DNA from 2 places in the Nesterenkonia suensis genome. Region 1 is predicted to be linked to the other one. Evidence: predicted binding sites of a transcription regulator. Region 1 holds the regulator's gene; the other holds the start of a gene.
What was found. Region 1 encodes LexA, which represses DNA repair genes until DNA is damaged. Its sites were predicted from a motif close to TCGAACANNTGTTCGA; they were not measured.

Region 1 (11,602 bases):
CTGAGCCGTCAGCCGGATTCGCGGGCGAGCACGACCTCCACCGAGTCGGCGCGCTCGGCCAGCACCTCCAGGTGCTCCAGGGACGCCTGCACACTGGCCAGCGCCAGGCGCGCGTCGACCGCATCCAGTCCGGGCTCGAGCACCACACCGATGCTCAGCTCCGGGCCGCTTCCACCACCGGAGACCGGGTCACCAGAGGCGGTCACCGTGCCCACGCCCTTCCCCGGTGCCATGACCAGACGGGTCACTCCGAGACACTGCCCCACGATCCCTTCCAACGCGGAAGCGACCTGCGGGCACTGGTACGACGGTGTCCACGGTGCACCCTGGGCGAGAGCCACCACGGCCGGGCGGCGCAGCACGAAGGTCAGCTCAGCTCCGGGATCCACCACGACCAGCTCGGCGCTCTCCCCGAGCGCGGCGAGCATGACCCGTTCGGCCTCGGCGGCCACCGGACGCGCCTCAGGATGCCAGGCGGTCAGCGCCTCCACCGAGGTGAAGGCCGGCATCGTGGAGCGCCCGGAGGCCGAGGTGATGCTCACCAGCGCGATGTCAGCTTCCTTGTCCCCGGCCGGGGCGCCGTCGTGGGCCTGCCCCTGATCCGCGACCGTGGCGATCACCGGGACGAACAACCGTTCGCCCCGCAACGCATTGACGAACCCGGCCTCGTCCAGTGCGCCATCGAGCAGCCCGTCGCGCGCCGCGGCGACCTGTCGGGTGATCCGGCCGTCGTCACCGTCGAAGGTGTGCAGCGGGTTCCCGTCCCCGGAGAGGTCCCGCCCGTCCCAGGGAATCCCGGCGGAGTCCCCGGCCCGGCCGTCAGCGGTACTCGACTGGCGGGCCAGCAGGTTCGCAATGTGCGCGGGCAGCGCACGGCCCGAGGTCTCAGCGGCGCCGTCCCGGGACGCGGAGTGGCCCCGCTGGCTCTGGTGGTGCTCGCCCTGGTGGTGCGTCATGCCGAGGCGGAGGCCGCCTTCAGCGCCTCGGGGAAGGTGAATCGTCCGGCATAGAGCGCCTTGCCCATGATTGCGCCCTCCACACCGTGGGAGACCATCTGCGCCAGCGCCGAGACATCCTCGACGGAGGAGATCCCGCCGGAGGCCACCACCGGCTTGGCCGTGCGGCGGCAGACCTCAGCGAGCAGCTCGGTGTTCGGGCCGCGCAGCGTGCCGTCCTTGGTGACATCGGTGACCACATACCGTGGGCAGCCGGCCTCCTCCAGCCGCTCCAGCACCTCCCACAGGTTCCCGCCCTCCTGCGTCCAGCCGCGCGCCGCCAGGGTCTCGCCCCGGACGTCGAGCCCCACTGCGATGGCCTCGCCATGGCGCTCGATGGCTCGAGCCGTCCACTCCGGGTCCTCCAGCGCGGCCGTGCCCAGGTTGACCCGGGTGGCCCCGAACTCGAGGGCCCGGTCGAGGGACTCATCGTCACGGATGCCGCCGGAGAGTTCGATCCTGATGTCGAGCTCCCGCACCACGCGGGCCAGGACATCGCGGTTGTGCCCGCGGCCGAAGGCCGCATCCAGGTCCACCAGGTGGATCCACTCTGCTCCCTGCTGCTGCCAGGTCAGTGCGGCCTCCAGCGGGTCGCCGTAGCCGGTCTCGGAGCCCGCCTCCCCCTGGACCAGGCGGACGGCTTGACCGTCAGCGACGTCGACGGCGGGCAGCAGCTCCAGGGCGGGCACTGTGGCGGTCTCGGGGGCGTTCTCGGCCATGGCGTCGGGTCTCTCTTCCTGCGGCGATGTTCCTGCGGGTGGTGGGGTATCAGGGCCGGATCGGTGCTGGCCGGCCTGACGTTCAGAGGCTCTCGATCCAGTTCTTCAGCAGCTGCATGCCGGCATCACCGGACTTCTCCGGGTGGAACTGGGTCGCCGCCAGCGGACCGTTCTCCACGGCGGCGATGAAGTCCGCACCGTGGTGGGACCAGGTGACCTTCGGGGCGACCATGGAGTCGACCGTCTGATCGAAGTCCCACTGCTGGACGGCGTAGGAGTGTACGAAGTAGAAGCGCTCGTCTGCGAGCCCGTCGAAGAGCACAGATCCTTCCGCGGCGCGGACGGTGTTCCAGCCCATGTGCGGGACCACGACGTCCTCCGGGAGGGCGGTCACCTCCCCGGGCCACTCCCCCATCCCGTCGGCGGCGATGCCATGCTCGACACCGCGCTCGAACAGGATCTGGTGCCCCACACAGATGCCCAGCACAGGGCGCCCGCCGGCGACCCGACGCCCGATCCAGCGCGGAGCGTCGATCTCCTTCAACGCATCCATCACCGCGGCGAAGGCGCCCACGCCCGGAACCACGAGGCCGTCGGCGGCGAGGACCTGCTGGGGCTCCCGGGTGAGGGTCGCCTGGGCGCCGACGCGCTCCAGGGCACGGACCGCCGAGTGGACGTTGCCGGAGCCATAGTCGAGGACGACGACCTCGGGCTTCGCCATCACAGCGCTCCCTTGGTCGAGGGGATGCCTTCCACCCGCGGGTCGGACTCCACGGCCGCCCGCAGGGCACGGGCGAAGGCCTTGAACTGCGCTTCCACGATGTGGTGCGGGTCGCGGCCAGCCATGACGCGCATGTGCAGGCAGATTCCGGCGTGGTAGGTGATCGCTTCGAAGGCGTGCCGGGTCATCGACCCGGTGAAGTGCCCTCCGATGAGGTGGTACTGCTGGCCCTCAGGCTCGCCGCTGTGCACCAGGTAGGGGCGCCCCGAGACGTCGACGACCGCCTGGGCCAGGGCCTCGTCCAGCGGAACCGTGGCTTCGCCGAAGCGGCGGATTCCCGCCTTGTCCCCCAGGGCGGTGCGCAGCACCTCGCCGAGGACGATGGCGGTGTCCTCCACTGTGTGGTGGACGTCGATGTGGGTGTCCCCGGTGGCCTCGATCTGCAGGTCGATCAGGGCGTGCTTCGACAACGCGGTGAGCATGTGGTCGAAGAACGGCACGCCGGTGGAGATCTCCGAGGTGCCGGTTCCGTCGAGATCCATGCGCACGCGCACACTCGACTCGGAGGTGACTCGTTCCATCTGGGCCGTGCGGCCCGAGATCAGTTCTGCTCCCATGGCTCCTGCTCGTGGGTACGGGGGTGGGGTCTGATGACGCCGCCTCCAGTCTACGCATCACCGCAGACGGGGTCCGCGGCGTCGGCGGCGGTCTCAGCCGCTGGACAGAGGTGCGGCCGTCACCGGTCCGCCGAGTCAGCGGCCCAGGTGTCGTCCCAGGGCCTCGAGGAATGCGGTGGTCTCCTCCTCGGTGCCGGCGGTCACCCGCAGGTGGCCGGGGATCCCGATGTCTCGGATGAGCACTCCGGTGTCGAGCAGATGCTGCCAGGCCGCCTTCTCGTCCTGCAGACCGCCGAAGAAGACGAAGTTCGCGTCGGACGGCGCGGGAGTGAGGCCGAACGCGGTGAGGGCCTCCACGATGCGGTCCCGCTGACCCTTGATGCGCTCCACATTGGCCATCAGCGTCTCGCTGTGATCCAGTGCGGCCTCCGCAGTCGCCTGAGTGACCGCGGAGAGGTGATACGGCAGCCGCACCAGACGCAGCGCATCGGTCACCTCCTCGGCGGCGGCCAGGTAGCCCAGCCGTCCGCCGGCCAACGCGAACGCCTTGCTCATGGTCCGCGAGACGATCAGCCGCTCCCGCCCGTCCAGCAGCTCCAGCGCCGACGGGGTGCCGTTCTGCCGGAACTCCCCGTAGGCCTCATCGACGACGACCATGGTGTCCCCTTCGAGGGCCGCCTCATAGGCGGCCTCGACGACGTCGAGACCCAGCGCAGTGCCGGTGGGGTTGTTCGGGGAGCAGAGGATCACCACATCGGGACGGTGGGTGCGGATCTGACCGGCCACGTCCTCGGGGCTCTGCGTGAAGTCCTCCGCCCGGGTGCCGGCGATGTACTCGCTGTAGGTCCCGCGGGCATAGAGGGGATACATCGAATAGGTCGGCGGGAACGCCATCACGGAACGCCCTGGACCGGCGAAGGCCTGCAGGATGTGCTGCATGATCTCATTCGACCCGTTGGCGGCCCAGATGTTCTCGGCGCTGAGCCCGTGCCCCAGGTAGTCGGCGAGCTTCTCCCGCAGCCGGGTGAACTCGCGGTCCGGATACCGGTTCAGGGACTGCGCGGCGGCGCGGACCTCTGCGGTGATCGCATCCACGACGTCGGCGGGCACGCCATAGGTGGTCTCGTTGACGTTGAGCATCGCCGACACGGTCAACTGAGGCGCCCCATAGGGTTCCTGCCCCCGCAACTCGTCACGCAGCGGAAGCCGCGCCAGGCGTTCGGATCGGCTGGGGGTCGCCGTCGACGGCGTCGCGCCGCCTGCCCCGTTCTGCTGAGAAGTCACTCGGCCATCCTACTCGCGGCGCTGGGACCCGAGTCAGCATCTTCCGCGATCTTGACGTCTCGCGTCATGGTGGATCGCCCTCTCTGCGCGTCCGCTCCGGGATGCTGGTGGTCAGTCCACCACCGGGACATCGAGAGTCTGCCCCGGGTGCAGCTCCGAGGAGGAGAGATCGTTCAGTTCGGCGATCCGCGTGATCAGCACCTGGATGTCCTCTTCGGAGTCCACACGGGACGCCACGCTCCACAGCGTGTCCCCGGGGGTGACGGTCACCTCGATCGCCTCGACCCCGAGGGCCTCCTGGCCGGAGGCCTGAGCCAGGTTCGTGAAGCTGCCCACCAGCAGGGCGAGGCCGACCAAGGCTGCCGCCAGCAGCACCAGTGCCGGCAGCCCGACGAACAGCAGCCGCCCCCGGCGGGTCAGCGTCACTGTCGTGCCCTGCCCGGCAGGCGCGGAGTGCCCGGCGTCGCCAGGAGACGCAGTGGACCGACTGCTGGTGAAGGAGGCGTGCGAGGGACGCATGGGAAAAGACCTCTCTCGTGCTGGCTGCCGAATCGAAGACTGTTCGAATCTGTGTTCTATTTCTAGCACACTCGTTCGACATGAGGCCAGACATGCGCTCGAATATGCTGGCTTGGCAACCTGTGGTCCCGTAGCCTGAAGCACATGTTCGAACCCAGTTTCGGATGCGATGTTCGATCGGGTCTCCATGCCTCAGAGTCCATCAGGATCCTCTGACATGGACAGTCCCGCATCGGGTGTCTCAGAGCCGAGCCAGGCGGCGGACAAGTCCAGACCCTGCACAGAGAGGCGTGAGTGATGGCCGTGGAGAAGCGACCAGCCGAGGAGACCGGAGCCGCCCAGCGGACGCAGGAGGAGGCTCCCCGCCTGACGGATCGGCAGCGCAGCATCGTCGATGTGATCCAGCAGTCCCTGGCCGAGCGCAGCTACCCGCCGTCGATGCGCGAGATCGGCGACGCCTGCGGACTCGCCTCGCTGTCCTCGGTGACTCACCAGCTGGCTCGCCTGCAGCAGATGGGCTATCTGCGCCGTGTGCCGGGCAAGCCTCGTGCCATGGAGGTCATCCGGGACTCAGCAGGCCGCCTGCTGGCCCCGGACTCCGAGGTGGCGCCGGAGCAGGCCGCCGCACGCTCGGACGAGACGACGGCGCGCCCCCAGGGGGCCGACAGCGCCGTGGTGGATCTGGATGCCTACCGAGAGCAGAACGACAGCCGCACCACCGACATCCCGGTGGTCGGACGCATCGCGGCCGGCGGCCCCATCCTGGCCGAGCAGCATGTGGAGGACGTCATGCCGCTGCCGCGTCAGCTCACCGGCGAAGGCGAGCTGTTCATGCTCCAGGTCCGGGGAGACTCGATGATCGAGGCCGGAATCTTCGAGGACGACTGGGTCGTGGTCCGTCGGCAGCAGACCGCGGAGAACGGGGACATCGTCGCCGCGCTGCTCGACGACGAGGCGACGGTGAAGACCCTTCGCCGACGGGACGGTCACCAGTGGCTGCTGCCGCAGAACCGCAGCTACGAACCGATTCTGGGGGACGAGGCCACCATCATGGGCAAGGTCGTCACGGTGCTGCGCAGCCTCTGACCCGCACGCAGCTCTCAGCGCCGGACATCACGGACGTCACGACCTGGAGCGGGTGGCGACTCACCTGTCTCCGGTGTGCTGATCCGCCAGTCGGCGCAGGGCCCCGCGCGCGATGTCGCCGCTGACCGTCGGCCAGAAGTCCGGCATCGACTTCTTCAGGAACCCTCCGTAGCGGGCGGTCGCCAGCCGGGAGTCCAGAATGGCCAGCACTCCCCTGTCGTCGGCGCTGCGGATCAGCCGTCCCGCCCCCTGGGCCAGTCGCGTCGCCGCATGGGTCGCCGCCACCTGCATGAAGCCGTTGCCGCCGTTGCGCGCCACCTCCTGGGTGCGTGCGCTCATCAGCGGATCATCGGGACGGGGGAAGGGGATCCTGTCGATGGCCACCATCCGGCATGACCGGCCGGGGACGTCGACGCCCTGCCACAGGCTCATCGTGCCGAACAGGCAGGACTCCTCGTCCTCGGCGAACTCGCGCACCAGAGCGGACATCGTCGCGTCACCCTGGCACAGGATCGGCACATCCAACCGACCACGCAGGTCCTCCGCGGCCTCCTCGGCGGCGCGCCGTGAGGAGAACAGGGCCAATGTGGCCCCCCGTGAGGCCTCGATGAGCTCAGCCAGCTCGTCACGCTGCTGCTCGGCGGTCTTCAGCGACGGCGCGGGCAGATGCTTCGCCACGTAGAGCACCCCCTGCTTCGGGTACTCGAAGGGGCTGCCGACGTCGACGGCGTCCCAGGAGGGGGCCTTCTCCCCGCCCAGTCCGAGCGCTCCGGCCACCGGCTCGAAGCTGTCTCCGATCGTCAGCGTCGCCGAGGTCAGCACCACCGTCCTGTCGCCGAACAGCCCGTCCCGCAGCCGACCCGCCACCGAGGTGGGCGCCACATGCAGGATCGGGGGTTCGGTGATGTCGGCCTCCCGGTAGCCGACGCCAGGGGTGAAGCTGCCGGGACGGGTGAGCCAGATGACGTCAGGTGTCTCCGCGGACTGCAGCATCCGCTCCGCAGTCTCCTGGACCGCCTGCACTCGGGCCCGGGCGGTGGCGCGCCCGGTGTCCCCCTCGGACTCACCGGATGGCTTGCTGTCCGACAGGGCGGTGCGGGCCGCATTGCGGGTGATCTCCAGAGCCTGGGTCTGCTGCGGGTCCGGCCCCCGGGTGAGCAGCCCGGACTCCTTCGCATGGAAGGCCGCGTCGACCGCGATGGCGGCCGCCTGCAGGTCCTCGCCGCTGAGGCTCGTGTGGCGGCGCAGCGAGCTGGCCGCCGTCTGAATCATCTGCACTGACAGCTGGGCCGTCACCGCCGAAGTCACGCGGTCGGCCAGCTCGTGGGCCTCATCGATGATGACCGCGTCGTGCTCAGGCAGCACCTGCAGACCTTCGAAGGCATCGATGGCCAGCATCGCGTGGTTGGTGACCACCAGGTCAGCGTCCTGTGCCCGCTCACGGGCCAGCTCGGAGAAGCATTCGGTGGCCATCGGACACTTCCGCGGTCCGATGCAGTCCACGGCGTTGACCGAGACCTGACGCCACGCTCGGTCCGAGACGCCCTCCGGCAGGTCGTCCCGATCACCGGTCTCGGTCTCTTCGGCCCACTCCCGCAGCCGGACGATCTCCCGGCCGAGCCGGGAGCCCGGTTCCGGTGCGGACTCCCCTACAGGCTCCTCACCGAAGGAGAACAGCGCCTGCTCCTCATCCTCCTGGGGGAAGCCTCCGTCGAGCTTGTGCTTGCAGAGGTAGTTCGCCCGGCCTTTGACCAGCGCGATGCTGACCTCATCCTCCAGCTCCCCGTCCAGATGCGTCAGCAGCCGGGGAAGATCGCGCCCCATGATCTGGGCCTGCAGGGCCAGCGTCGCGGTGGAGATCAGCACCGGACGTTCGCTGTCCAGGGCGTGCACCACGGCGGGGACCAGATAGGCCAGCGATTTGCCGGTCCCGGTGCCCGCCTGCACCAACAGGTGCCGCCGACGACGCAGGGCGTGGTCCACATGGCGTGCCATGTCCATCTGGCCCTCCCGGTGCACCCCTCCCATGGCGGTGACGGCATGGTCGAGGAGCTCAGTGGACCGCAGATGCCCGGTGGACCGGGTGGTCGGCGCCTGCGGACTCATGCGGCGCCCGGCTCGTCCGTGAGGACGTGCTCCTGCAGCTCGGCGGCGAGGTCCGGACGGACTCGCACACTCATCCGCGTGCCCTCGGCCAGGTACTCGGTGCTGAGGATCTCGGCGTCTGCACCGTGCAGCCGAGAGACCACGTCTCCGTCGGAGTAGGGGATCAGCAGCTCCAGGCTCACATTCGGGCGCGGGATCGACTCGCTGATCAGCTCGCGCAGCTCGTCGATGCCCTGACCGGTGTGGGCCGAGACCAGGACAGTGCGCGGCTCCCGGCGCCGGATCCGCTCGACGACGACGTCGTCGGCCATGTCAGCCTTGTTCAGCACGATGATCTCCGGGACCTCGTGGGCGTCGACCTCCGCCAGCACCGTGCGCACGGCGCTGATCTGCCCCTCCGGCTCCGGGTGAGAGGCGTCCACCACGTGAAGGATCAGGTCCGCATCGGCGACCTCCTCCAAGGTGGAGCGGAACGCCTCCACCAGCTGGGTGGGCAGCTGCCGCACGAAGCCGACGGTGTCCGAGAGCGTATAGCCGATCCCATCGGGTGTGGACGCCTTGCGCACTGTGGGATCCAGGGTCGCGAACAGCGCGTTCTCCACCATCACCCCGGCGTCGGTCAGCCGATTGAGCAGCGAGGACTTCCCGGCGTTGGTGTAGCCGGCGATCGCGACCGACGGCACGGCGTGGCGCTTGCGGTTGGCGCGCTTGGCCTCACGGGCCGGCTTCATTCCGGCGATCTGCCGACGCAGCTTCGCCATCCGGGTGTTGATGCGTCGACGATCCAGCTCGATCTTCGTCTCACCCGGTCCGCGGGAGCCCATTCCGGCGCCGGCGCCGCCGACCTGCCCACCGGCCTGGCGGGACATCGACTCACCCCAGCCGCGGAGCCGCGGCAGCAGATACTCGAGCTGAGCGAGCTCCACCTGCGCCTTGCCCTCGCGGGACTTGGCATGCTGGGCGAAGATGTCCAGGATCAGTCCGGTGCGGTCGATGACCTTGACCTTGACGATGTCCTCCAGACCGCGCCGCTGGGACGGCGCCAGCTCGGAGTCCACCACCACGGTGTCTGCTCCCAGGTCCGCGACCGCCTGGCGGATCTCCTCGGCCTTGCCTGATCCGAAGAACGTGCCGGGGTCGGGGGTGGCTCGGCGCTGCAGGAAGCCGTCCAGCACTGTCGAGCCTGCGGTCTCAGCCAGCGCGGCCAGTTCCCGCAGCGAATGCTCCGCCTCGGTGACGGGGCCGGTGCTCCACAGCCCGGCGAGCACCACACGTTCCAGGCGTAGCTGGCGGTACTCGACTTCGGTGACATCCTCCAGCTCGGTGGAGAGCCCCTCCACCCGGCGCAGGGAGCGCCGCTCCAGCAGGTCGAACTGGTCGCCGTCCGCCTCGGTATGGCGGGTCCGCAGGTCAGCGAGCTCCCGAGCCTGCCCCTCAAGCACAGAACCGCGAGCCCCCTCGGCGGTGTCGCCGTCCCGGCGGTGCGCCGCGTCGGCGATGATCCGGGTCCGCCCGGTCCCGCGAGGTGCTTCGGCACGGCTGACGCTCTCGGCACGGGCCTGATCGGCGGCCAGAATGCGCTCGATAGTGGCATCCACGGTGGCCTGGTCATCGACAGCCTGGCTCTCCGGAGCGTCCGGCGCCTCAGCGCCTGCGTCCTCGCGCGGTTCGTCCCCCGTGCCAGGGGTGGTGTCGTCGTGATGGGTGTTCGTCATAATCTCCTCGTCGGGGCCACCTGTCATCGGCGGCTCCCTCTGTGCCGGGTCTCGGCTCCGGCAACCCCGGTGAGGGGTCCTTCCATCCTACGGCTCCGCGCTGGAGCGGCACTAGCCGAGGCCGCCGACTGTGGAGTACGACGACGGTGCCTGTCTCAGCTGTGGAGGAAGGGGCTGCTCCCGTCGAGGCTGTCGACCAGGGCCTTCGGGCGGTCCGCCGGTGGCGGATTCCTGCCCGTTGGTCGTCCACGCCAGGCGGGGTGGCGGAGTCAAGAGGTGGTGATCATCTCAGGCCGACGGGCGGGTCGAGCACGTCGATGGCCGGAGCGTGACAGGGTGATGGTCTGCGGGTGTCCGACAGGGCGACCCGCGGGCTCGACCGTGGACGACGCGAGGGTCGCGTCGCACGAGAGCATCAGAGGAAGAAGATCCACATGGCAGAGGAGTCTACGGTGTCCTGCGCGCCCGTGCGAATCTGGCGCCACAGGGGTCAGCTGGTGCGGAGGCGATAGCATCTCCCTGTGAGCTCTCAGCACTATTTCTCCTCCGCCCCCTCCGGCCCGGCACGTCGCCGAGAGGTCGACGTCGAGCTGGCCGGACGGCAGGTCTCCGTGGTCACTGCCGGTGGGATCTTCTCCCCGGACGGGATCGACAAGGGGACCGCCGTGCTGCTGAAGCACGCGCCGGAGCCCGCCGGGGAAGGGCACCTGCTCGACATCGGCTGCGGCTGGGGACCGATCGCGCTGACCATGGCGCTGCAGTCCCCAGACGCGACCGTGTGGGCCGTGGACGTCAACGCCCGAGCCCGTGAACTCTGCGCGGAGAACGCTCGACGCCTGGGTCTGGGGAACCTCGAGGTGATGGCCCCTGAAGACGTCCCTGTCGGCGTCCGGTTCTCCACGATCTGGTCCAATCCCCCGATCCGCGTCGGCAAGGCTGTCCTCCACGAACTGTTGGAGCAGTGGCTGCCGCGCCTGGAGGACGAGGCCGAGGCGTGGCTGGTGGTGCAGAAGAACCTCGGCGCGGACTCGCTGCTGACCTGGATCCGCTCGATGGTCGCGGCGGTCGGCGATGACTTCACCGCCGACCGGCCGGAGACGGCCAAGGGTTTCCGCCTGCTGCGCGTCCGGCGCAGCCAGGGCTGAGCGACTGCTGTCAGAGCAGCCGGGCCACTGTCAGGGCTGCGGAGCCGCTGTCAGGCGATGACCCCGCTGTAGACGTTCTCGGCCGGACCGGACAGCTCCACATCCTCGGCGCCGTCCTCCCGGGCCAGGAATCGCACCGTGACCTCCCCGCCGGGGACCTGGACGGTCCAGGCGTCGGCGCCGTCCTCGGCGGCCCAGACCCGCACGGCTGCCGCCGCCGCGCAGGCTCCGGTCCCGCAGGACAGCGTCTCGCCGACTCCGCGTTCGTGCACCCGCATGCGCACCTGCCCCATGCCGTCGACGACCAGCGGGTCGGAGGGGACGACGAACTCCACATTGGTGCCGTGCGGGGGCACCGGATCCACCTGCGGTGCCGTGTGGAGGTCCAGGGCCTCCAACGCGTCCTCCTCGGGCAGGGCCACCACCGTGTGGGGGTTGCCCAGGGAGATGCTCAGCGCCGGACGCGGGTCGGTCAGCCCCTGGGCGATGACCAGGGAGTCCGAGGCGTTGGCCTGGGCCAGCTCGGGGTCGATGAAGGACCAGATGCCCATCCCGATGGCGTAGCCCTCCGGCACACGGCGCACCGTCCGCACCCCCGCCCGGGTGACCAGTGCGAGCTGGTCCCCCTCGGCGAGTTCGACGAGACCTTCGGAGCTCAGGAAATGGGCGAAGGCCCGCACCCCGTTGCCGCACAT
Region 2 (11,602 bases), 490 kb from region 1:
CACCTGTTCCAGGTCATGGCGTTGCTCGGCCATCGCGGCCCGGAAGGCAGGCAGCCAGTCCTCGTCGGTGATCATCCGCATGTCCGGATGCTGATGGTCCAGCAGGAAGCCCGCACCGAAGGGGTCCACAGCGGCCTCAGGCGAGATGGACGGCGCAGGATGGTCGGCGGTGGAGGCGGCCGAGGTCGAGTGAGTCATGGCGTCTGCTTTCCGAACGTGTCGACGGTAGGCTGATAGACAGACTACGCGTGGCATGTCGCCTCGACATGCGCTGCCCTGCATTCCTGGCAGGCGAGAACCCAGACGGACGAGAACCCTGACAGACGAGAACGGAGAACTATGGCCGGCCACTCCAAATGGGCCAACACCAAGCACCGCAAGGCGGCAGTGGACGCCAAGCGTGCCAAGATCAACGCCCGGTACATCAAGCAGATCGAGGTCGCCGCGCGCAACGGAGGCCCCGACCCGGCGGGCAACCCGGCCCTCGACCTCGCGGTCTCCAAGGCGAAGAAGAACTCGGTCCCCAATGACAACATCGACCGGGCCATCAAGCGCGGAGCAGGTCTGACCGGTGACGCCGTGGAGTATGAGGAGATCACCTATGAGGTGCGGGGGCCGCAGGGCTCAGCGCTGCTCGTCGAGTGCCTCACGGACAACCGCAACCGTGCGGCGTCCGAAGTGCGGGTGGCGGTGACCCGCTCCGGCGGGACAGTGGCGGACCCTGGAAGTGTGGCCTACATGTTCCAACGCAAGGGTGTGGTCACAGTTCCCAAGGAGGGGCTCACGGAGGACGACGTGCTGGCAGCGGTCCTGGAGGCCGGCGTCGAAGAGGTCATCGAACATGAGGACTCCTTCGAGGTGCAGTCCGAGCCCCAGGACCTGCAGGATGTGGTCACGGGACTGGAGGCCGCCGGCATCACCTATGACTCGGACGAGGTGGAGTTCGTCTCCGACGTCAAGGTCGATCTCGACCTGGACGCCGCCAAGAAGTTCCTCAAACTCCACGATGCGCTCGAGGATCTCGACGATGTGCAGAACGTCCACACCAACGCCGACCTCAGTGCGGAGACGCTGGCCGCGCTCGACGCCGAGAGCTGATCCGGGCCGGCGATGGCGGCATCGAGGCCCGTGGGCGGCACGGCCGGCGATTCCCGGGTGGCCCAGCGGATCATGGGGGTCGACCCGGGGCTGACGCGCTGCGGTTTCGCCATCGTGGAGATGCACCGGGACCGCACCGGCTCCTCGGTGCATGTGGAGGTCACCGGCACCCGGTCGGACCAGCACCTGGCGGAGCGGATCCTGCTGATCCAGCGCGCGGCCGAGCGACTGCTCGACGTCTACGCTCCTGACGTGCTGGCGATCGAGCGGGTCTTCGCCCAGAACAATGCGCCGACGGTGATCGGCACCGCGCAGGCCTCCGGGGTGGTGATCGCCGCCGCCGCTGCCCGGGGCATACCAGTGGCCTGGCACACGCCCTCCGAGGTCAAGGGCTCGGTCACTGACGATGGCTCTGCCGACAAGGCGGCGGTCGCACGCATGGTCCAGCGCATCCTCGGGCTGCCGGCCTTGCCGAAGCCCGTGGACGCCACAGACGCCTATGCGGTGGCGATCTGCCATGCGTGGCGTTCGGGCATCGGCACCCGGTATGACATGGCGGCAGGGACTCGGACCCATCAGGGGGCCCGGACAGCGCTGCAGAAGGCGGCGGAGACCCGCGGGACGGGTCTGACGGCGGCGCAGCGTGCGTGGCGGGACGCGGAGCGCCGGGCGGCCTCCAGTGGGCGATCCGGGCGCGTCGGGCCCTGAGATCGTCGACGGTCACGGTAGTCTTCTTCGAAGATGTGTACTAGTGGGGTGTCCTCGGGAGCACCAGGCGGCTGGATGGCACGACCGGGCGGTGATCCGGGACACCCCACGGTTCGGTCGGCACTGACCGGCAGGACCGCCTCCATGCGAGACAGGACAGGTGGACGATGATCTCTTCGATCCGGGGCGAGGTGCTCCACGTGGGACTGGATCATGCCGTCGTCGAAGTCTCCGGCTTCGGTCTGGAGGTCACGGCGACGCCGCAGACGCTGGGGGAGCTCCGTCTCGGCCAGGAGACCAGGCTGCAGACCTCGTTCGTGCCCCGGCAGGATGATGCACCGCTGCTCTTCGGATTCGCCGACGCGGGGGAGCGGGAGATCTTCACGACGTTGCTGGGCATCTCTGGTGTCGGGCCTCGGCTGGCCCTGGCCGTGTTGAGCGTGCACACTCCGACTGAGGTCCGTCAGGCGATCACCGACTCGGACACGGCAGCCTTCACGAAGGTCCCGGGAATCGGCAAGAAGACGGCCCAGCGGATCCTGCTGGAGCTTGCCGGCAAGCTCGTCATCGATCAGCCGGCGGCCCACCCTGCACCGCAGGCCCCCACCCGGGCTGAGGAGGTGCGCGCCCAGGTCCAGGATGCGCTGACGTCGCTGGGCTGGACGGAGAAGGACGCCCGCTCCGCGGTGGAGCAGGTCCTGAATGAGACCCCGGAGCTGGCCGAGGCGGAGGTCGCGGCTGTGCTGCGCCACACGCTGCGGATGCTCGGCTCGACCACCGCCGGGAGCGGCCGATGAGCACTGAGGATCCGCGCGAGCTGGTGGGGACAGCCCCTGCCGCCGAGGAGAAGGTCCTCGAGGCCGCTCTGCGCCCGAAGTCCCTGGAGGATTTCGTCGGACAGGCCACCGTCCGGGGGCAGCTGTCGCTGGTGCTGGAGTCCTCTCGGCTCCGAGGGGCCGCCGCGGACCATGTGCTCCTCTCTGGTCCACCCGGCCTGGGCAAGACCACTTTGGCGATGATCATCGCGGCAGAGATGAACGCCGCCCTGCGGATCACCTCTGGACCGGCCATCCAGCATGCCGGGGACCTCGCGGCCATCCTGTCCTCGCTCACCGAGGGTGAGGTGCTCTTCATCGACGAGATCCATCGGATGTCTCGTCCCGCGGAAGAGATGCTGTACATGGCGATGGAAGACTTCCGAGTCGACATCATCGTGGGCAAGGGCGCCGGGGCGACCTCCATTCCGCTGGAGCTGCCCGCGTTCACCCTGGTCGGAGCCACCACCCGGGCAGGCCTGCTGCCCGGACCGCTGCGGGACCGCTTCGGATTCACCGGGCAGCTGGAGTATTACTCCGCCGGCGAGTTGGAGCAGGTGCTGCGGCGCTCCGCGGGGATGCTGGACATCGAGGTCGACGACGAGGGCTTCGCCGAGATTGCGGGTCGCTCCCGAGGGACGCCGCGCATCGCCAATCGGCTGCTGCGTCGCGTCCGCGACTGGGCTCTGGTACACCAGGTCCCGGTCGTGGACCGTGACGCCGCAGGGCAGGCCCTGGACACCTATGAGGTCGATCGGCGAGGTCTCGACCGACTCGATCGGGGTGTGCTGCGGGCCCTGTGCACCAAGTTCCGGGGAGGTCCGGTCGGGCTGTCCACCTTGGCCATCCTGGTGGGGGAGGAGACCGAGACGGTGGAGACGGTCGCGGAACCGTATCTGGTGCGGGAGGGGCTTCTGGCCCGCACCCCTCGGGGGCGGATCGCCACCGATGAGGCCTGGCGCCACCTCGGTCTGGAGCCTCCGGACTCCGCCGGCAGCAGTCCCCGCTCCGACGGCGCGGCGGAACCGACCGCTCGGCAGGGGGACAGCTGATAGTCTGTCCGGTTGAACGGCACCGTTCGGTCCGCAGCCCCTGTGGTGTGGTCCCGTGCCGTGACCTGCCCTCCGAGAGAACAGATTGGCCCCACCGGTGAACGAACCTCGAAACCTCGCAATGCACCAGGCAGCCGTGGCGGATGGAGGTGTCCTCTGATGGACCCCTTTCTGCTGATCATGGTCGCCATCCTCGCGCTCTTCATGGTGATGACTTTCCGGCGTGGGAAGAAGATGCGCGATGCGCAGTCCGCCGCCATCAGCGGCGCTGTCCCGGGTGCTGAGGTGGTCACCGCAGGCGGTGTCGTCGGCACCGTGGTGACCCGTGACGAGGAGCGCCAGCGCGTCACCCTCGAGTTCTCCGGCGGTGACCGTGTCGACTTCCAGCTGCCGGCGGTCCAGCACGTGGTGACGCCGGCGACCTCCCCCGAGGACCCGGCTGAGGCCCCGGCTCAGGACGCCGCAGAGGGCTCCTCCGAGGAGCCCACAGAGCGCGAGGACCGCTAACCCGAGCACCCCTGCACAGCCCGCCACCTGACCGGTGCGCGGGCTGTGCCGTCTGAGAGCATCGGCAGCGCGACCGCGCGCCGGGGCTCGAGACATCCGACGAGCGGAAGGTTGACCAGAGCCTGATGGCGACAAGCACACCGGTGTCCCGCGCACGAGCGGCACTGATCGGACTGTTGGTGCTCATCCTCGGGATGGGCGGACTGCTGGCCTACGGAGTGTCCCAGGACCGTGCCCAGTTGGCCCCCCTGCTGGCGCTCGACCTCTCCGGCGGCACACAGATGGTGCTCTCACCGCATGTCGACGGAGACGAGCAGCTGGATGACGAACAGCTGGAGCAGGCCGTGGAGATCATCCGCCAGCGTGTCGACGGCTCGGGAGTTGCCGAGGCTGAGATCGCCACCCAGGGAGCGGAGAACGTGGTCGTCGGCATGCCGGGGAGTCCGGATGCGGAGACCCGTGAACTCATCCAGGCCTCGGCGAACATGGAGTTCCGGCCGGTGCTGCAGGCGGAGATGGATCCCACCTACGTCGATCAGCTGATCGAGGACGAGCTCGCGGAGGAGGGGCTCTCGGAGGAGGAGGCCGAGGAGCTCCGGGCGGAGGCTGAGGCCCAGGAGGAGGACTCCGCCGACGATCTCGCGGCGCCCGAGGACTTCCAGGAGCCGACCGCTGAGCCGGAGAACCCCTCAGACCTGAACTGGATCACCCCCGAGGTCGCCGCTGACTTCGCCAACTTCCGCTGCACCCGTGAGGTGAGCATCGAGGAGCGGGAAGCCGCGGATCCGGACCAGCCGTTGGTCACCTGTGAGCCCGACACGGGGATGAAGTACCTGCTGGGCCCGGTCGAAGTGCCCGGAACTCATCTCTCCGACGCCAGCTTCGGCATGGAGCAGACGCAGACCGGCAATCAGACCGGCCGCTGGGTGGTCAACCTGACGCTGGACCGTGAGGGCACCGAGGAGTTCCGCGAGTCCTCCACGCGCCTCTTCGGCCTCGAGGGCGTCCGCAACCAGTTCGCCATCGTGATGGACAACCGGGTGATCTCGGCGCCCCGGATGAATGCTCCCATCTCGGACGGTCGGGCGGAGATCTCCGGCAACTTCACGGAGGACGAGGCGCGGAACCTGTCCGAGCAGCTGCGCTATGGGTCACTGCCGGTGACCTTCGAGATCCAGTCCGAGGAGCAGATCTCTGCGACCCTCGGTGAGGACCAGCTGCGCATGGGCCTGCTGGCCGGCATCATCGGACTCGTCCTGGTGGCTGGCTATGCGCTGTTCCAGTACCGGGCGCTGGGGCTGGTGACGATCTCCTCGTTGGCCGTGGTGGGGCTGCTCACCTGGTGGGCTATCGCGTTGCTCGGCTGGTCCGACGGGTATCGCCTGTCGCTGGCCGGGATCGCGGGGCTGATCGTCTCGATCGGTCTCACCGCAGACTCGTTCATCGTCTACTTCGAACGTGTCAAGGACGAGCTCCGCGAAGGCAGGTCGCTGGCCGGTGCGGTGGAGGCCGGATGGGCCCGGGCCCGGCGCACCATCCTGGCCTCCAAGGCGGTGAACGTGATCGCCGCGGTGGTGCTCTACATGGTCGCTGTGGGCAATGTGCGGGGCTTCGCCTTCACCCTGGGGCTGACCGCGATCCTGGACGTGATCCTGGTCTTCCTCTTCACCCACCCGGTGATGCAGCTGCTGGCCCGGCGCACGTTCTTCGCCGCCGGTCGGAAGTTCTCCGGGCTCTCCGCCGCCGAGCTGGGGGTGGACGTGCTCTATCGGGGGGCGGGACGATTCGCTCGACAGGAGCTGTCCTCCAGCGATGGCGGACCGACCGGCGCCGTATCCCCTGCGGAGGCGGCCGGGGACACCGAGACGGTGCCCCGGGCCTCCTCGGAGCCTCCGCAGGCGACAGGGCAGAGGTCAGGGCAGGGGCCAGGGCAGGCGACGTCCTCCACCGTGTCGTCCGGCCAGGACGCGGAATCCTCCCAGCAGAGGGACCGAACGGCCGCCGCCACGCAGCTCCAGGATCCGGCTGAGGCGCCTGATGACGAGGACGCCGCCGATCTGGCCTCCATGACCATCGCCGAACGGCGTCGAGCCCGTTCCCGACGAGCCCGCCGGTCCGCACGCGGCGAGGAGGCCGACAGTGCCTCCCCGTCGACCCCCGAGAATGATGAGGAGGCCCGCTGATGGCAGCAGGTGTCGCCAAGGCCGGCAACCAGCTCTACACCGGTGAGCGGGCCTACCCGTTCATCCAGAAGTCCAACCTGTGGTTCATCCTGGCGGCCCTGGCCGTGCTGATCTCCATCGCCATCCCCTTCGTGCGGGGAGGGTTCAACCTCGGCATCGAGTTCACCGGTGGTTCCCAGTTCACGATCTCCCAGACGGAGGAGACCGACATCGCCATCGGTGAGGAGGCCGTCGCCGAGTTCTCCACGCAGGAGGCGACGGTCACCAACATCGCGGCCAACACCGTCCGGGTGCAGACCGAGCAGCTCACCGATGACGAGACCCTTCAGGTCGCCGAGGCCTTGCAGGAGGGCTATGGAGTCAGCGCGGATCAGGTGACCTCGACCTTCATCGGGCCCACCTGGGGCGAGCAGGTCTCCGAACAGATGATGCTCGGACTGATCATCTTCATCATCCTGGTGGCGCTCTACATGGCCGTCTATTTCCGGACGTGGAAGATGTCGCTGGCGGCGATCCTCGGCCTGGGCTTCGTGGTGATCACCACCGCGGGGATCTACTCGGCCTCTGGCTTCGAGGTCACCCCCAGCGCGATCATCGGGTTCCTGACCATCCTGTCCTACGCCCTCTACGACACGATGGTGGTCTTCGACAAGATCCGTGAGAACGTGCAGTCCCTGACGCAGCAGAAGGACCAGACCTTCACCGAGCGGGTCAATCTCGCGGTGAACCAGACGCTGGTCCGGTCGCTGAACACCTCGGTCGTCGGGATCCTGCCGGTGGGCTCGATCCTGTTCATCGGCGCCTGGCTGCTGGGAGCCGGGACTTTGCGGGACATCTCCCTGGCACTGTTCGTCGGGGTCATCGTGGGCACCTTGGCCACGATCTTCGTCCAGGCTCCGCTCTATGCGCGCATGCGCCGTCATGACGCCGACATCGTCGCCCACACCGCGGAGGTCCTGGGCCTGCGCGAGGAGCGGGGAGTCGACACTGTCACCTACTCGGGCACTCCGCTGGACGATGCGGGCCGGCCGGTGGCGTTCCCCCCGTTGCCGGAGCCTGAGCCGGAGGAGGACGAGTTCGAGGAGGAGGCCTACGAGGTCATCATCACCGGGCTGGAGCCGCAGGGCCCCGGGCTCGACGATGACGGTGACCCCTCCGGCGACGACCTGCGACGCTGACATGGCGGCGCCGGGGGTACAATGGCCGACACAGTGACTCATGATGTCGTCTCCGAGAGCAGGTTCTAGGTGGTGAACGACGAGGGCTCCGGCCGGGCCCAGTCCGATTCCGCGACGTCGGTGACGGCGGCCAGCCCGCCCGCCCCCGCCGCGGTCCGACGAGCGCGCGCCGTCGGGGTCGTGGACAAAGCCTCGTCACCGCTGCTGGAGCCGTTGCTGCGCGCGATGCGCGCCAACGGCGGGCAGCAGGACCTGCCGCTGATCCAACGGGCCTTCGAAGCGGCGAACCACCACCACCGTCATCAGAAGCGCAAGAGCGGCGACCCCTACATCACCCATCCGGTGGCGGTGGCGACGATCCTCGCGGAGCTGGGACTGACCGGATCCACGCTGGCCGCGGCCCTGCTCCATGACACCGTGGAGGACACGGAGTACAGCCTCGACCAGCTCACCGTCGACTTCGGCCAGGAGATCGCTCTGTTGGTGGACGGGGTGACCAAGCTCGACAAGCTGAAGTTTGGTGACGCCGCCCAGGCCGAGACGGTCCGCAAGATGGTCCTGGCCATGGCCAAGGACATCCGCGTGCTGATGATCAAGCTTGCCGATCGCCTCCACAACGCACGCACGTGGCGCTATGTCCCGGCGGAGTCCAGCGCCCGGAAGGCCAAGGAGACCCTGGAGATCTTCTCCCCGCTGGCGCACCGGCTGGGGATGAACACGATCAAGTGGGAGCTGGAGGACCTGTCCTTCGCGGCCCTGTATCCCAAGGTCTATGAGGAGATCGTGCGACTGGTGGGGGACCGGACCCCGCAGCGGGAGAAGTTCCTCTCCGAAGTCCGGGAGACCATCGCCGACGATCTCAATGAAGCCAGCATCGCGGCGACCATCACCGGCCGCCCCAAGCACTACTACTCGATCTACCAGAAGATGATCGTCCGGGGGAAGGACTTCGACGACATCCACGACCTCATGGGTGTGCGGGTCCTGGTGGACACGGTCAGGGACTGCTATGGCGCCCTGGGTGCACTGCATGCGCGCTGGAACCCCCTGCCGGGGCGGTTCAAGGACTACATCGCGATGCCGAAGTTCAACATGTACCAGTCGCTGCACACCACGGTGATCGGTCCCCAGGGAAAGCCCGTGGAGATTCAGATCCGGACCTACGAGATGCACCGCCGGGCTGAGTACGGCGTCGCGGCTCACTGGAAGTACAAGCAGAAGTCCTCCGGAGCCCCCGCAGCGGAGGGGACCCAGGCCGCGGCCGAAGGCGCGGAGCGCACTCCGGAGGTCGCCACCCAGCAGAGTCAGACGACCGCGGACATCGGCTGGCTGAGGTCTCTGGTCGACTGGCAGTCCGAGACGAAGGACCCGGACGAGTTCCTGGAGTCGTTGCGCTATGAGATCAACGCCAAGGAAGTGTTCGTCTACACCCCCAAGGGGGAGGTGATGGCGCTTCCCGCCGGGGCGACACCGGTGGACTTCGCCTATGCGATCCACACCGACGTCGGGCACAAGACCATCGGCGCCCGAGTCAACGGGAAGCTCGTCCCGTTGAACTCCGAGCTCCAGCACGGCGACTGGGTGGAGATCTTCACCTCCAAGGCCGAAGGGGCTGGTCCCAGCAGCGATTGGCAGCAGTTCGTCAAGAGCGCCCGCGCCCGGAACAAGATCCGCCAGTGGTTCTCCAAGGAACGCCGTGAGGAGTCCATCGAGCGCGGCAAGGATGAACTCACCAAGGCTATCCGGAAGTCGAATCTGCAGCTGCAGAAGGTGATGAACCCGGATGTGCTGGCCGAAGTCGCCCGTCAGCTGCACTACCCGGACATCTCCGGGCTCTATGCCGGGGTGGGGGACAACCACGTCTCCACGCAGAACGTCATCGAGCATCTCTCCGCACTCTTCGAGCCTGAGGAGGAAGAGTCCGAGGAGCATGACACCACTCCGATCACCACCCCGGTGATTCCGGCGAACCAGTACTCCGACGCCGGAGTGGTCATCAAGGGGGCCGGCAATGTGCTGGCGAAGCTGGCGCGGTGTTGCACTCCGGTGCCCCCGGACGAGATCGAGGGCTTCGTCACGCGGGGCCAGGGGGTCTCGGTGCACCGCGCCGACTGCCGAAACGTCCAGCAGCTGCGTGAGCAGCCCGGACGGCTGGTCGACGTCGAATGGGCTCCGACGAAGAGCTCCGTGTTCCTGGTGGAGATCCAGGTGGAGGCATTGGACCGCAAGTCTTTGCTCTCCGATGTCACACGGGTGCTGGCCGAATCGCAGGTGAACATCCTCTCCGCGAGCGTGCAGACCTCACGGGACCGGGTCGCGATCTCCCGTTTCTCCTTCGAGATGGGAGACCCGCGCTATCTGAACCATGTGCTGAACTCGGTCCGTCGCATCGACGGCGTCTATGACGTCTACCGCACTGTGGGGCGGCGGCGAGACGCACACTGATCGATGAGACGCCGGATCCGGTCCAGACGGTCGGGATCGTGGCGCTGTCGCTGGACCCGTTCCAGCACCAGGGCCGTCAGCATCCCGGTGTCGACCTCGTGGCTCCGTGCCTCCAACAGGTCCGCCAGCAGCCACCACCGCCGGAGCCAGGCCGGGTCAGGAGCCTCGGCGGCAGAGACTGCCTCCGGGCGCCGGGCGTGCACGGACTCCCACGCCAACAGGTCGAGAGACCGACGGCTGTCCGTGGCACCGACCCCGAGGAACAGGTCCGCCGCCGTCCGCGCCGCCGTGGTGACGGCGACGTCGGAGACGCGGCAGACCTCTCGGTCAGACAGCTCGATCTGGTGGACCTGCCAGGCCGGGGCTCCGGCCGCCCGTCCCCGGCGGAACACTGAGGAGATCAGGGTGAGTCGGGGCCCCGGGACACCGCCGAGCTGGATCCAGGCGGCCGACTCTCCGCAGAGCACGGAACCCTCGGCCACAGCTGCGGGCAGCAGCAGACGGGCGGCCCGCGCGCGCAGTGCAGGACCCGGACGTGACGTGGACGCAGCGTAGACATCGGCGATGACATGCCTCAGCGCCCCCTCGCAGGTCAGCGCCTGCAGCTCGGCGGAACTGAAGGGCGCACCCGCCCGATACAGATCAGGAGCAGGCCTCGCGTCCGCCGCCGTCCCGCCACCCCGGGGGCCGCGTGCTCCGAGCGCCGGGGAGGCGGCAGTCGGGCCGGTGGGACTCGGCCCGGTGGGAGACGGGCTGGTGGGAGACGGGCCCGGTCGCGTGGCAGGTGTGCTGGCAGTGGTGGTGCGCATGAGTCCAGACTGCCGCATCCCCACTGTGCCCGGCAGCCCACGTGAGCGATCTGTGGAGAACAGCACGGGTGTGGAGGAAGCACTCGCGTGAGCTGAAGCGGCCTCCGGGTGGCCGAGCTCAGCGCTGAGGCAGGACGGCTTCCCCCGGTTCGCGCGCCTGGGCGCGGCGGATCTCCAACGCCTGGGTGAGGATCTCCACCGCGGCGGCCTGATCGATGCGATCGCGCTGATCGCGGGCCTCCACGCCGGAGGCCCGCATCTTCTCGGCCGCTGAGACGGTGGAGAGCCTCTCATCGACCAGATGGACTGCCGTGGCGAGCTCGGCATCGGCCAGCTTCTGTGCGAGCAGCCCCGCATAGTCACGCGCCTTCTGCGTGGAGGCGGTGTCCGCTCCGGAGAGGGAGAGGGGCAGCCCCACATAGACGACCCGGGCCGCACGGTCACGGGCGATCTTCACCAGCATGCGGACGTCGGAACGTCGCTTCTGATCGCGCCGCAGAGTCATCACCGGCGTGGCCACCAGTGCATCGGGGTCCGAGGCCGCCAGGCCGACTCGCGCCTCACCGACGTCCACCGCCAGTCGGACGCCGGCCCGCGGTGCACTCCCGTGCGTCTGCTGCTCAGCCACGGGCGCGGTCACGGTCACGGACCGAGCGGACCACCCCATCCAGGGCCTCCGCCACACGGGAGACATCCTGACCGCCGCCCTGCGCGACGTCAGGCTTGCCGCCGCCTCCTCCGCCGAGCACGCCGCAGGCCTCCTTGACGAGGCTTCCCGCCTGGACGCCCTCGTCCCGGGCTGCCTCG

Region 2: ruvA (Holliday junction branch migration protein RuvA) is a predicted target of LexA. The motif match lies at 1,834-1,849, and genes of this name have one in related genera.

The regions. Positions count from the first base shown of each region.
Region 1 is NZ_BAAGRN010000001.1:738,752-750,353, reverse strand. Features, by position in the region: gene ACYVKI_RS03200 (SseB family protein) at 9-956, opposite strand; gene priA (bifunctional 1-(5-phosphoribosyl)-5-((5-phosphoribosylamino)methylideneamino)imidazole-4-carboxamide isomerase/phosphoribosylanthranilate isomerase PriA) at 953-1,714, opposite strand; gene hisH (imidazole glycerol phosphate synthase subunit HisH) at 1,797-2,435, opposite strand; gene hisB (imidazoleglycerol-phosphate dehydratase HisB) at 2,435-3,052, opposite strand; gene ACYVKI_RS03180 (histidinol-phosphate transaminase) at 3,188-4,336, opposite strand; gene ACYVKI_RS03175 (LysM peptidoglycan-binding domain-containing protein) at 4,448-4,855, opposite strand; gene lexA (transcriptional repressor LexA) at 5,153-5,941, shown strand; gene ACYVKI_RS03165 (ATP-dependent DNA helicase) at 6,002-8,047, opposite strand; gene hflX (GTPase HflX) at 8,044-9,789, opposite strand; gene ACYVKI_RS03155 (class I SAM-dependent methyltransferase) at 10,284-10,907, shown strand; gene dapF (diaminopimelate epimerase) at 10,958-11,602, opposite strand, start outside.
Region 2 is NZ_BAAGRN010000001.1:1,224,849-1,236,450, reverse strand. Features, by position in the region: gene ACYVKI_RS05390 (M3 family metallopeptidase) at 1-198, opposite strand, end outside; gene ACYVKI_RS05385 (YebC/PmpR family DNA-binding transcriptional regulator) at 340-1,098, shown strand; gene ruvC (crossover junction endodeoxyribonuclease RuvC) at 1,111-1,806, shown strand; gene ruvA (Holliday junction branch migration protein RuvA) at 1,974-2,603, shown strand; gene ruvB (Holliday junction branch migration DNA helicase RuvB) at 2,600-3,673, shown strand; gene ACYVKI_RS05365 (preprotein translocase subunit YajC) at 3,833-4,180, shown strand; gene secD (protein translocase subunit SecD) at 4,306-6,363, shown strand; gene secF (protein translocase subunit SecF) at 6,363-7,541, shown strand; gene ACYVKI_RS05350 (RelA/SpoT family protein) at 7,767-9,986, shown strand; gene ACYVKI_RS05345 (hypothetical protein) at 9,950-10,795, opposite strand; gene ruvX (Holliday junction resolvase RuvX) at 10,914-11,441, opposite strand; gene alaS (alanine--tRNA ligase) at 11,416-11,602, opposite strand, start outside.